3 regions of the Telluria sp. ZT3P26 genome follow, and region 1 is predicted to be linked to each of the others. Evidence: predicted binding sites of a transcription regulator. Region 1 holds the regulator's gene; each other region holds the start of a gene.
The links. The regulator sigma-54, encoded in region 1, starts transcription at its own class of promoters, with help from an activator protein. The targets are predictions, from matches to a motif close to TGGCANGNAANCTGCTTT.
Positions count from the first base shown of each region.

Region 2: a site for sigma-54 is predicted at 1,423-1,440, ahead of AC56LN_RS19885 (transglutaminase family protein). Genes of this name have one in related genera too.
Region 3: a site for sigma-54 is predicted at 1,403-1,420, ahead of AC56LN_RS00670 (pilin). Genes of this name have one in related genera too.

Region 1 covers NZ_JCASII010000006.1:82,961-86,054, reverse strand. The annotation lists gene hpf (ribosome hibernation-promoting factor, HPF/YfiA family) at 1-301, opposite strand, end outside; gene AC56LN_RS19165 (RNA polymerase factor sigma-54) at 376-1,863, opposite strand; gene lptB (LPS export ABC transporter ATP-binding protein) at 1,878-2,633, opposite strand; gene lptA (lipopolysaccharide transport periplasmic protein LptA) at 2,630-3,094, opposite strand, start outside.
Region 2 covers NZ_JCASII010000006.1:249,285-252,378, reverse strand. The annotation lists gene AC56LN_RS19890 (circularly permuted type 2 ATP-grasp protein) at 1-1,348, opposite strand, end outside; gene AC56LN_RS19885 (transglutaminase family protein) at 1,539-3,094, shown strand, end outside.
Region 3 covers NZ_JCASII010000001.1:140,553-143,646, reverse strand. The annotation lists gene AC56LN_RS00675 (S9 family peptidase) at 1-791, shown strand, start outside; gene AC56LN_RS00670 (pilin) at 849-1,328, opposite strand; gene sucD (succinate--CoA ligase subunit alpha) at 1,636-2,517, opposite strand; gene sucC (ADP-forming succinate--CoA ligase subunit beta) at 2,537-3,094, opposite strand, start outside.

The DNA of each region.
Region 1 (3,094 bases):
TATGGTCTTTCAGCATCTGCTTGTGCTTCAGGATTTGTCGATCCAGTTTATCCATCAACATGTCGATTGCGGCATACAGGTCTTGCGCGACGCTCGCCACGTGCAGGGTCTTGCCCGACACCTGGACGTTGATTTCAGCTTTTTGCCTTTTTTCTTTTTCAGTGAGGTTATCGACGGCCAGGAAGACGTGGGTATCTATGACTTGATCGAAATGGCGAATAATGCGCTCGAGCTTATTCTGAACGTATTCACGGATGGCAGGGGTTACTTCGAGATGGTGACCACTGATGGTGAGGTTCATACACACTCCTTTGAAGATGTCACGTCGCTTGCACCACACAGGAGCTGAAGGCACAGACTGTATGAGCGGCGTTGTTACAAGGCTTTGCGGAGACTGACGGGGGGGATCTTGAGCGCTTCACGGTATTTTGCGACCGTCCTGCGCGCAATGACCATGCCTTGTTCCCCGAGCATTTCCGCGATCTTGCTGTCGGATAATGGATTCTTAGGGTCTTCTGCTCCTGTCAATTGTGCGATGAGCGCACGGATTGCCGTTGAGGATGCTTCGCCTCCCGCTTCGGTGGCAACGTGGCTACCGAAGAAATACTTCAACTCGAACATGCCGTGCGGGGTCAGCATGTATTTCTGGGTTGTGACACGAGAGATCGTGCTCTCGTGCAGACCTAGTGTATCAGCTATCTCGCGCAAAACAAGGGGCCGCATGGCAACCGCGCCATGGCTGAAAAAGTTGCGCTGGCGTTCGACGATCGCCTCGGCCACACGCAGGATCGTGTCGAAACGCTGGCGCATGTTCTTGATGAGCCACTTCGCCTCCTGCATCTGCGCGCCCATCTGGCTCTCGCTGCGGCCCTGCTTGAGCATCGTGGCGTACAGGCTGTTCACGCGCAGGCGCGGCATCACGTCCGGGTTCAGCGTGACCGCCCAGCCGTTCTTGGCACGGCGCACGATCACGTCCGGCACCACGTAATCCGACACGTTCGACGCGAACGCGGCGCCCGGATGCGGATTGCACTGGCGGACCACGGCCTGCACTTCGCGCAGGTCTTCGTCGTCGCAATCGAGCGCCTTTTTCAGCTTGCTGTATTCGCGCTGCGCGAACCAGGTCAGGTAGCCTTCGACGATCTTCAGGGCCATGCGGCGCGTGACCATCGGCACGCCCGGCATGCGCCGGATCTGCAGCGCCAGGCATTCGGCCGCGCTGCGCGCGCCCACGCCCACCGGGTCCATGCTCTGCACCATCGCCAGCGCGCAGCGCAGTTCGTCGAGGTCGACCTCGAGTTCTTCGGGCAGGCGTGCGTGGATGTCGTCGAGCGGTTCTTCCAGGTAGCCGTTGTCATCGAGCGCGTCGATCACCAGTTCGGCCAGCGCGCGGTCGCGGGTTGACAGCAGCGTTTCGCGCACCTGCTCCATCAGGTGTTCGCGCAGCGTGATGGCGCACGCTTCCAGCTGCGGGCGGCCGTCTTCGTCGTCGCTGCTGCTGCCACTGCCGGACGACGCGCCGCTGCCTTCGCTCCAGTCATTGTCGGGCCGGTCGCCATCGACCGCGCCGCCTTCAGCGCCCTCGCCCTCGGCCGGGGCGCTGCCCTCGCCTTCGGCCTGCTGGCCCGGCGCCGGCGGCGCCTCGCCGGGTGCCGGCGCATTGTTGATCGCCCCATCGGCCAGCAAGCGCACCGAATGATCGAGCGGATCGTCGAGCCTTTCGAGCAGCGGGTTATCACCCAGTATCTGCTCGATCTCCTGGTGCAGTTCGAGCGTCGACAGTTGCAGCAACCGGATCGATTGCTGCAGCTGTGGCGTGAGCGCCAGGTGCTGCGAAGTGCGGAGCTGAAGGGACTGTTTCATCAATTGGTCATGGCTTACATGCGGAAATGTTCACCAAGGTACACGCGGCGCACCGACTCGTCGGCGATGATATCGTCGGGCCGGCCGGATGCGAGCACCGCGCCCTGATTGATGATGTAGGCGCGGTCGCAGATGCCAAGCGTCTCGCGGACATTGTGGTCGGTGATCAGGACGCCGATCTTGCGCTCCTTGAGGAAGCGCACGATGCGCTGGATCTCGATCACGGCGATCGGGTCGACGCCGGCAAAGGGTTCGTCAAGCAGCACGAAGCGCGGGTTGGTCGCCAGTGCACGCGCGATCTCCACGCGGCGGCGCTCGCCGCCCGACAGCGACAGCGCCGGGTTCTCGCGCAGCTTCTCGATCTGCAGGTCGGCCAGCAAGGTATCGAGGCGGTCGTTGATCTCGGTTTTGGTGAGCGACTTGCCGTTGACCTTCTGCAGTTCGAGCACGGCGCGGATGTTTTCTTCCACCGTCAGCTTGCGAAACACCGAGGCTTCCTGCGGCAGGTACGACAGGCCGAGCACCGCGCGGCGATGGATCGGCAGGCTGGTGATGTCGGTGCCGTTGATGCTGATCGAGCCGGCGTCCGATGGGACCAGGCCGACGATCATGTAGAACGAGGTGGTCTTGCCGGCGCCGTTCGGGCCCAGCAAACCTACCACTTCGCCGCATTCGACATCCAGCGACACATCGCGCACGACCAGGCGCTTGCCATAGCTTTTCTGCAGGCCCTTGACGACCAGCGTGCTGCGATCGTTCAGTTCCGTCATTGCGTGCCTCCGGCCGGCGTACGCTTGGGCGCCAGGATCAGCGTGCCACGTCCGCCGCCAACCTTGCTCTCGCCGCTGACGTCATTGCGCACGGCGACGACTTCCTTGCGGTTGTCGTACGAAATGAACGGGCCGGTCATCTGGTTGGTCATGCGGTCGTTTTCGAGTTCCTTGACGACGGCGTTCGAGTACAGGCGCACCAGCTCCGTACGTTCGTCGTATTCGATGCGTTCGGCCTGGCCTTCGACCCACAGGTTCGGGCCGCCGTCGCGCTTCTGGCGGAAGGTGGCCGGCTTGCCGTTGGCGGCGGTAAGCGTCACGCTCATATAGCCTTCGGGCGTATCCCGGACCACGGCGCGTTCGGCCTTGACCAGCAGCGTGCCGCGGGTCAGGATCACGTTGCCGGTGAAGGTGCGCACGCCGGCGACGCCATCGAGGTCGCCGTTATCGTATTCGAGCGC
Region 2 (3,094 bases), 170 kb from region 1:
CTTCTTGCAACGCCACGCGGGTCAGCCCGCCCGGCACCATCGACACGCTCTTGCCCGACAACACGAACGGGCGCAGGTCGATGTGGCGCGGCGCGATGCCCGATTCCACATAAGTCGGACACGCCGACAGCGCCAGCGTCGGCTGGGCGATGTAGCCATCCGGATTGGCCAGCAGGCGGCGGCGGAAGTCTTCGATCTCGGCCGTCGTCGAGGCCGGTCCGACCAGCATCCCGTAGCCGCCCGCGCCGTGCACCTCCTTGACCACCAGTTGCGGCAAGTTCGCCAGTGTGTAGTCCAGGTGCTCTTTTTTGCGGCACTGGTAGGTCGGCACGTTGTTCAGGATCGGCTTTTCGCCGAGGTAGAACTCGATCATGTCCGGCACGAACGGGTAGATCGACTTGTCGTCGGCCACGCCGGTACCGATGGCATTGGCCAGGCCGACGCGGCCGGCGCGCACCGCGTCGAGCAGACCCGGCACGCCCAGCGTCGATTCGGGACGGAACGCGCGCGGATCGAGGTAATCGTCGTCGATGCGGCGATAGATGACGTCGACCTGCTTCGGGCCGCGCGTCGTGCGCATGTAGACGGTGTCGTTGCTGACATACAGGTCTTGCCCCTGCACCAGTGCCACGCCCATTTGCTGGGCCAGGAACGCGTGCTCGAAGTAGGCCGAATTGTGCATGCCAGGCGTGAGCACGACCACGGTCGGATCGTCGCCGCCACGCGGCGCCACGGTCCGCAGATTGTCCAGCAGCAGGTCGGGATAATGGTCGACCGGTGCCACGCGGTTGCTCGCGAACAGCGCCGGGAACAGCCGCATCATCATCTTGCGGTTTTCCAGCATGTACGACACGCCCGACGGCACGCGCAGATTGTCTTCCAGGACGTAGAACTCGCCCTCGCCCGCGCGCACGATGTCGACGCCCGCAATGTGCGCGTAGATGTCCAGGGGCACCTTGACGCCTTGCATGGCCGGCCGGTACTGCGCGTTATTCAGGATCTGTTCAGCGGGAATGACGCCCGCCTTCAGGATGTTCTGGTCGTGGTACACATCGTGCAGGAAGCGGTTCAGCGCAGTCACGCGCTGCACCAGGCCAGCCTGCAGCTTGGCCCACTCGGCGGCGTTGATCACGCGCGGAATGATGTCGAATGGGATCAGGCGTTCCTTGCCGGCGTTGTCGCCGTACACAGCGAACGTGATCCCCACGCGTTGGAAGTTCAGCTCGGCTTCTGCCCGCTTCTGATCGATCAGATGTGGGGGCTGCTGGGCGAGCCAATCCGCGAACGCCTGGTAATGAGGTCGTACGGTTGCTGCCGTGGAATACATTTCATCGTAAAAGTTCGACATCATTGCCTCCTGTGCCAGAATACTAACAAGAAACGTGCCAGCCACCCCGTCCGACTCGCAAGTCAAACGAACGCAGGTATGAATCATGCTTAAATGCTTCTATCTTGCGCTTACTTAGTTGCGCGCAAACCAATACGACCAAATTCAGAGCGCCGGCATCGATCGCGCCCCAATCGAAAGGCACTACCGCATGGCTATCCGCGTTGCGCTTCATCACAAGACCAGCTACCGTTACGACCGCCTGGTCAATCTGTCACCGCATGAAGTGCGCCTGCGTCCGGCGCCACATGCGCGTACGCCGATCCTGTCGTATTCGTTGACCGTCCTGCCGAAAGAGCATTTCATCAATTGGCAGCAAGACCCGTACGGCAATTACATCGGCCGTTTCGTGTTCCCCGAACAAACCGACGTGCTCGAGTTCACGGTCGATCTCGTTGCGGACATGACGGTGATTAACCCGTTCGACTTCTTCGTCGAAAAGTACGCCGAGACCTTCCCGTTCGCCTACCCGGACCTGCTGCAGTCGGAACTGAGCCCGTACACCAGGTCGCAGGAACCTGGCCCGCTGCTGACCGAGTGGGTCGCCGACGCGCGACGCGAACTGCTGGCCCAGCCGATGGGCACGAACGACTTCCTGGTGGCCATCAACCAGCGCCTACAGCGCGATATCGCGTACCTGCTGCGGATGGAACCGGGCGTGCAGGAGCCGGAAGACACGCTGCAGAAGCGCTCCGGCTCGTGCCGCGATACCGGCTGGCTGCTGGTGCAGATCCTGCGCGAGATGGGTCTGGCGGCGCGCTTCGTGTCCGGCTACCTGATCCAGCTCACCGCCGACCAGGAAGCGCTCGACGGGCCGAGCGGCACCACCGTCGACTTCACCGACCTGCACGCCTGGACCGAGGTGTATGTGCCGGGCGCCGGCTGGATTGGCCTCGACCCGACCTCCGGCATGCTGGCCAGCGAAGGCCATATTCCACTGGCCTGCACGGCGATGCCGTCGTCGGCTGCGCCGGTGACCGGCTTTACCGACAAGGCCGAGGTCACGTTCGTCCACGAAATGACGATCACGCGCATCCACGAAGACCCGCGCGTGACCAAGCCGTACGCGGAACACGACTGGGACAAGATCAACCGCCTGGGCCAGCAGGTCGATTCTGACCTGATGAACCAGGACGTGCGCCTGACGCAGGGCGGCGAGCCGACCTTTGTCTCGATCGACGACATGGACGGCGCCGAATGGAACACGCTGGCGCATGGCGACAAGAAGCGTGAGCTGGCGGGCAACCTGATGCACCGCCTGAAGAACCATTTTGCACCGGGCGGCATGATCCATTACGGCCAGGGCAAGTGGTATCCGGGCGAGCCGCTGCCACGCTGGGCGCTGAACATCTTCTGGCGCGTCGACGGCCAGCCGATGTGGTTCGATCCATCGCTGTTCTCGGACGAGCACATCGATGATGGCTACGGCAGCGAGGATGCCGGCCGCTTTGCCGCGGAGCTGGTCAAATCGCTCGGCCTGCCGGCCGGCTGCGCCATCCCGGCCTATGAAGACGTGCTGCTGCAAGCCCAGCGCGAGCAGGCGCTGCCGCGCAATCTCGATCCGCTGGACGCCGACCTGAAAGCACCGGGAGAGCGCCGCCGCCTGGCGCGCCTGCTCGAACGGGGCCTGGGCCAGGTGGCCGGCTACGTGCTGCCGCTGAAAGCCCGCGAACACGATCCGTCGGTCATGCTGGGCACCAGCTGGCG
Region 3 (3,094 bases), on a different contig from region 1:
AGGCCGAGCAGTTCTCGTTTGCTGGCGCCAATGGCGACACCGTGTACGGTTACGTGATGAAGCCGTGGAACGCGCAGCCGGGCCAGAAATACCCGGTGGCGTTCATCGTCCACGGCGGGCCACAAGGCAGCTTCGGCAACAGCTGGAGCTATCGCTGGAATCCTCAGACCTATGCGGGCGCCGGCTACGCGGCCGTGTTCATCGACTTCCACGGTTCGACCGGCTACGGCCAGAAATTCACCGACTCGATCAGCAACGACTGGGGCGGCAAGCCGCTGGTCGACCTGCAGAAGGGCTACGACGCCGCAGTGAAGAAGTTCCCATGGCTGGATCGCTCACGCGACTGCGCACTGGGGGCGTCGTACGGCGGCTACATGATGAACTGGATCGCTGGTAACTGGTCGGATGAGTTCAAGTGCATCGTCAATCACGATGGCGTGTTCGACACGCGCGGCATGGCGTACTCGACCGAAGAGCAGTGGTTCACGGACTGGGAAAATGGCGGGCCGTACTACAAGGTGCCGGAGAACCATGAGCGCTTCAATCCGGTTCATCACGTTGCGAAGTGGAAGACGCCGATGCTGGTGATCCAGGGGGATCTGGACTTCCGGATTCCGACGGCGCAGGCGCTGGGGACGTTCACGGCGCTGCAGCGTCAGGGTGTCGAAAGCAAGCTGCTGGTGTTCCCGGATGAGAATCACTGGGTGCTGAAGCCTGCCAATTCCGTGCAGTGGCATCACACGGTGAATGGGTGGCTGGATCGGTTCTTGAAGACACAGCCAGCTAAATAATGCTGGAATAGAAAAAGCCCGCTGGGAAGCGGGCTTTTGACTCAATTAGACAGTTGATTATGGAGCAACGGCAGCGACGCTGTTTTTCTGCATGGCAGCAGTCACGGCTGCATTGGTGCCTGTTTCAGCGGCAATCGCCCAGGTCACTGCGCTGTCACCCAAAGTAGGCGTGAACGTGACGGTCTTATCTACAGTATCAGCACCGATGTTTTTCAAAGTCATGGTCAGGACGCCCGAGCCGGTCACCGTCATTGCCGAGACTTCATTCGTCGCGGTGAATGCCGCTGGGAAGGCAGCTGGAGTCGTAGCAGTGTTGCAATCGTCAAAGCTGCCCGCTTCTTGGCCACACATTGCCACGGCGGTTTTGTATGGATCAGCTGCGGTCAGTGCATTGGCCGCTTTGGCTTTTGCGGTGTAATCGCTGTACGCTGGAATTGCAACAGCAGCCAGAATACCGATAATTGCAACAACGATCATCAGTTCGATCAGGGTGAAGCCGCCTTCGGCCTTTTTGGTTTGCATTTGCTTGAAGTTCATTTTAAATCTCCAGGTTGGGTATTTCAAAAAAGTGGACCTACGTATCTTGTGCTGCTCACTGCTACGCTTTCTTATATGCAAGCGCTGTGCCAGCCCAAAAATGGCGTAAAACGGTCGATTTTATGAACAACAAACCAACAAACGGCTGTTCCAGCACAAAAAACGGCACCCTGAATGACAAAATTTGTCAGTGTCGCACGGCAATTTTTGTCACTATCGGTCTGGATCAACAAAAACTGCCGCACTAAATGGAAAACGGGGAGCTCACGCTCCCCGTTTTTATCTTTCGATCAACAGATCGGCAGAATTACAGCATGGCCTTCAGCAGACGCGCCATTTCCGACGGGTTCTTGGTGACGGTGATGCCGCAGGCTTCCATGATTTCCAGCTTGGCTTGCGCAGTATCTGCACCGCCCGAGATCAGCGCGCCGGCGTGGCCCATGCGCTTGCCTGGTGGCGCGGTGACGCCAGCGATGAAGCCGACGACTGGCTTCTTCATGTTGTCCTTGATCCAGTAAGCCGCGTTGGCTTCGTCCGGACCGCCGATTTCGCCGATCATGATGACCGCGTCGGTATCAGGATCGTCGTTGAACATCTGCATGACGTCGATGTGCTTCAGACCGTTGATCGGGTCGCCACCGATGCCGACTGCCGACGACTGGCCCAGGCCCAATGCGGTCAGCTGTGCCACTGCTTCATACGTCAGGGTACCCGAACGCGAGACGACGCCGATGCGGCCCTTGCGGTGGATGTGACCTGGCATGATGCCGATCTTGATTTCGTCAGGGGTGATCAGACCTGGGCAGTTAGGGCCCAGCAGCAGGGTCTTCGAACCTGCTTTGGCCATACGGTCCTTGATTTCCATCATGTCACGGACTGGAATGCCTTCGGTGATGCAAATTGCCAGGTCCAGCTCGGCTTCGACGGCTTCCCAGATGGCAGCGGCTGCGCCTGCTGGTGGGACATAGATGACAGACACGTTGGCGCCGGTTTCTTTTTTCGCTTCAGCAACGGTTGCGAAAATCGGGATGCCTTCGAAATCTTCGCCGGCTTTCTTCGGGTTCACGCCAGCGACGAATGCTTCCTTGCCGTTTGCGTACTCACGGCACATGCGGGTGTGGAACTGACCGGTCTTGCCGGTGATGCCCTGGGTGACTACTTTGGTATCTTTGTTGATCAGAATCGACATTTTTTTATTTCCTTAGCAATTAGGCTTGACCGGCAGCGGCGGCGACGACCGACTTCGCTGCGTCTTCCATCGTGTCTGCGGCGATGATTGGCAGGCCCGATTCGGCCAGCATCTTCTTGCCCAGGTCTTCGTTGGTGCCCTTCATGCGCACGACCAGCGGCACTTGCAGCGACACGGCTTTCGATGCAGCGATCACGCCTTCGGCGATGACGTCGCAACGCATGATGCCGCCGAAGATGTTGACCAGGATGGCTTTCAGGTCAGGGTTCTTCAGCATGATCTTGAACGCTTCGGTCACTTTCTCAGCCGTAGCGCCACCGCCGACGTCGAGGAAGTTGGCTGGCTCGCCGCCGAACAGCTTGATGGTGTCCATGGTGGCCATGGCCAGACCGGCGCCGTTCACCAGGCAGCCGATGTTGCCGTCGAGCGAGATGTAGGCCAGGTCGAATTTCGATGCTTCGACTTCTGCTGGATCTTCTTCGTCCAGATCGCGGTAAGCGACGATTTCAGGACGGCGATACAGTGCGTTCGCGTCGAAGTTGAATTTGGCGTCCAGTGCGATGATCTTGCCGCTGCC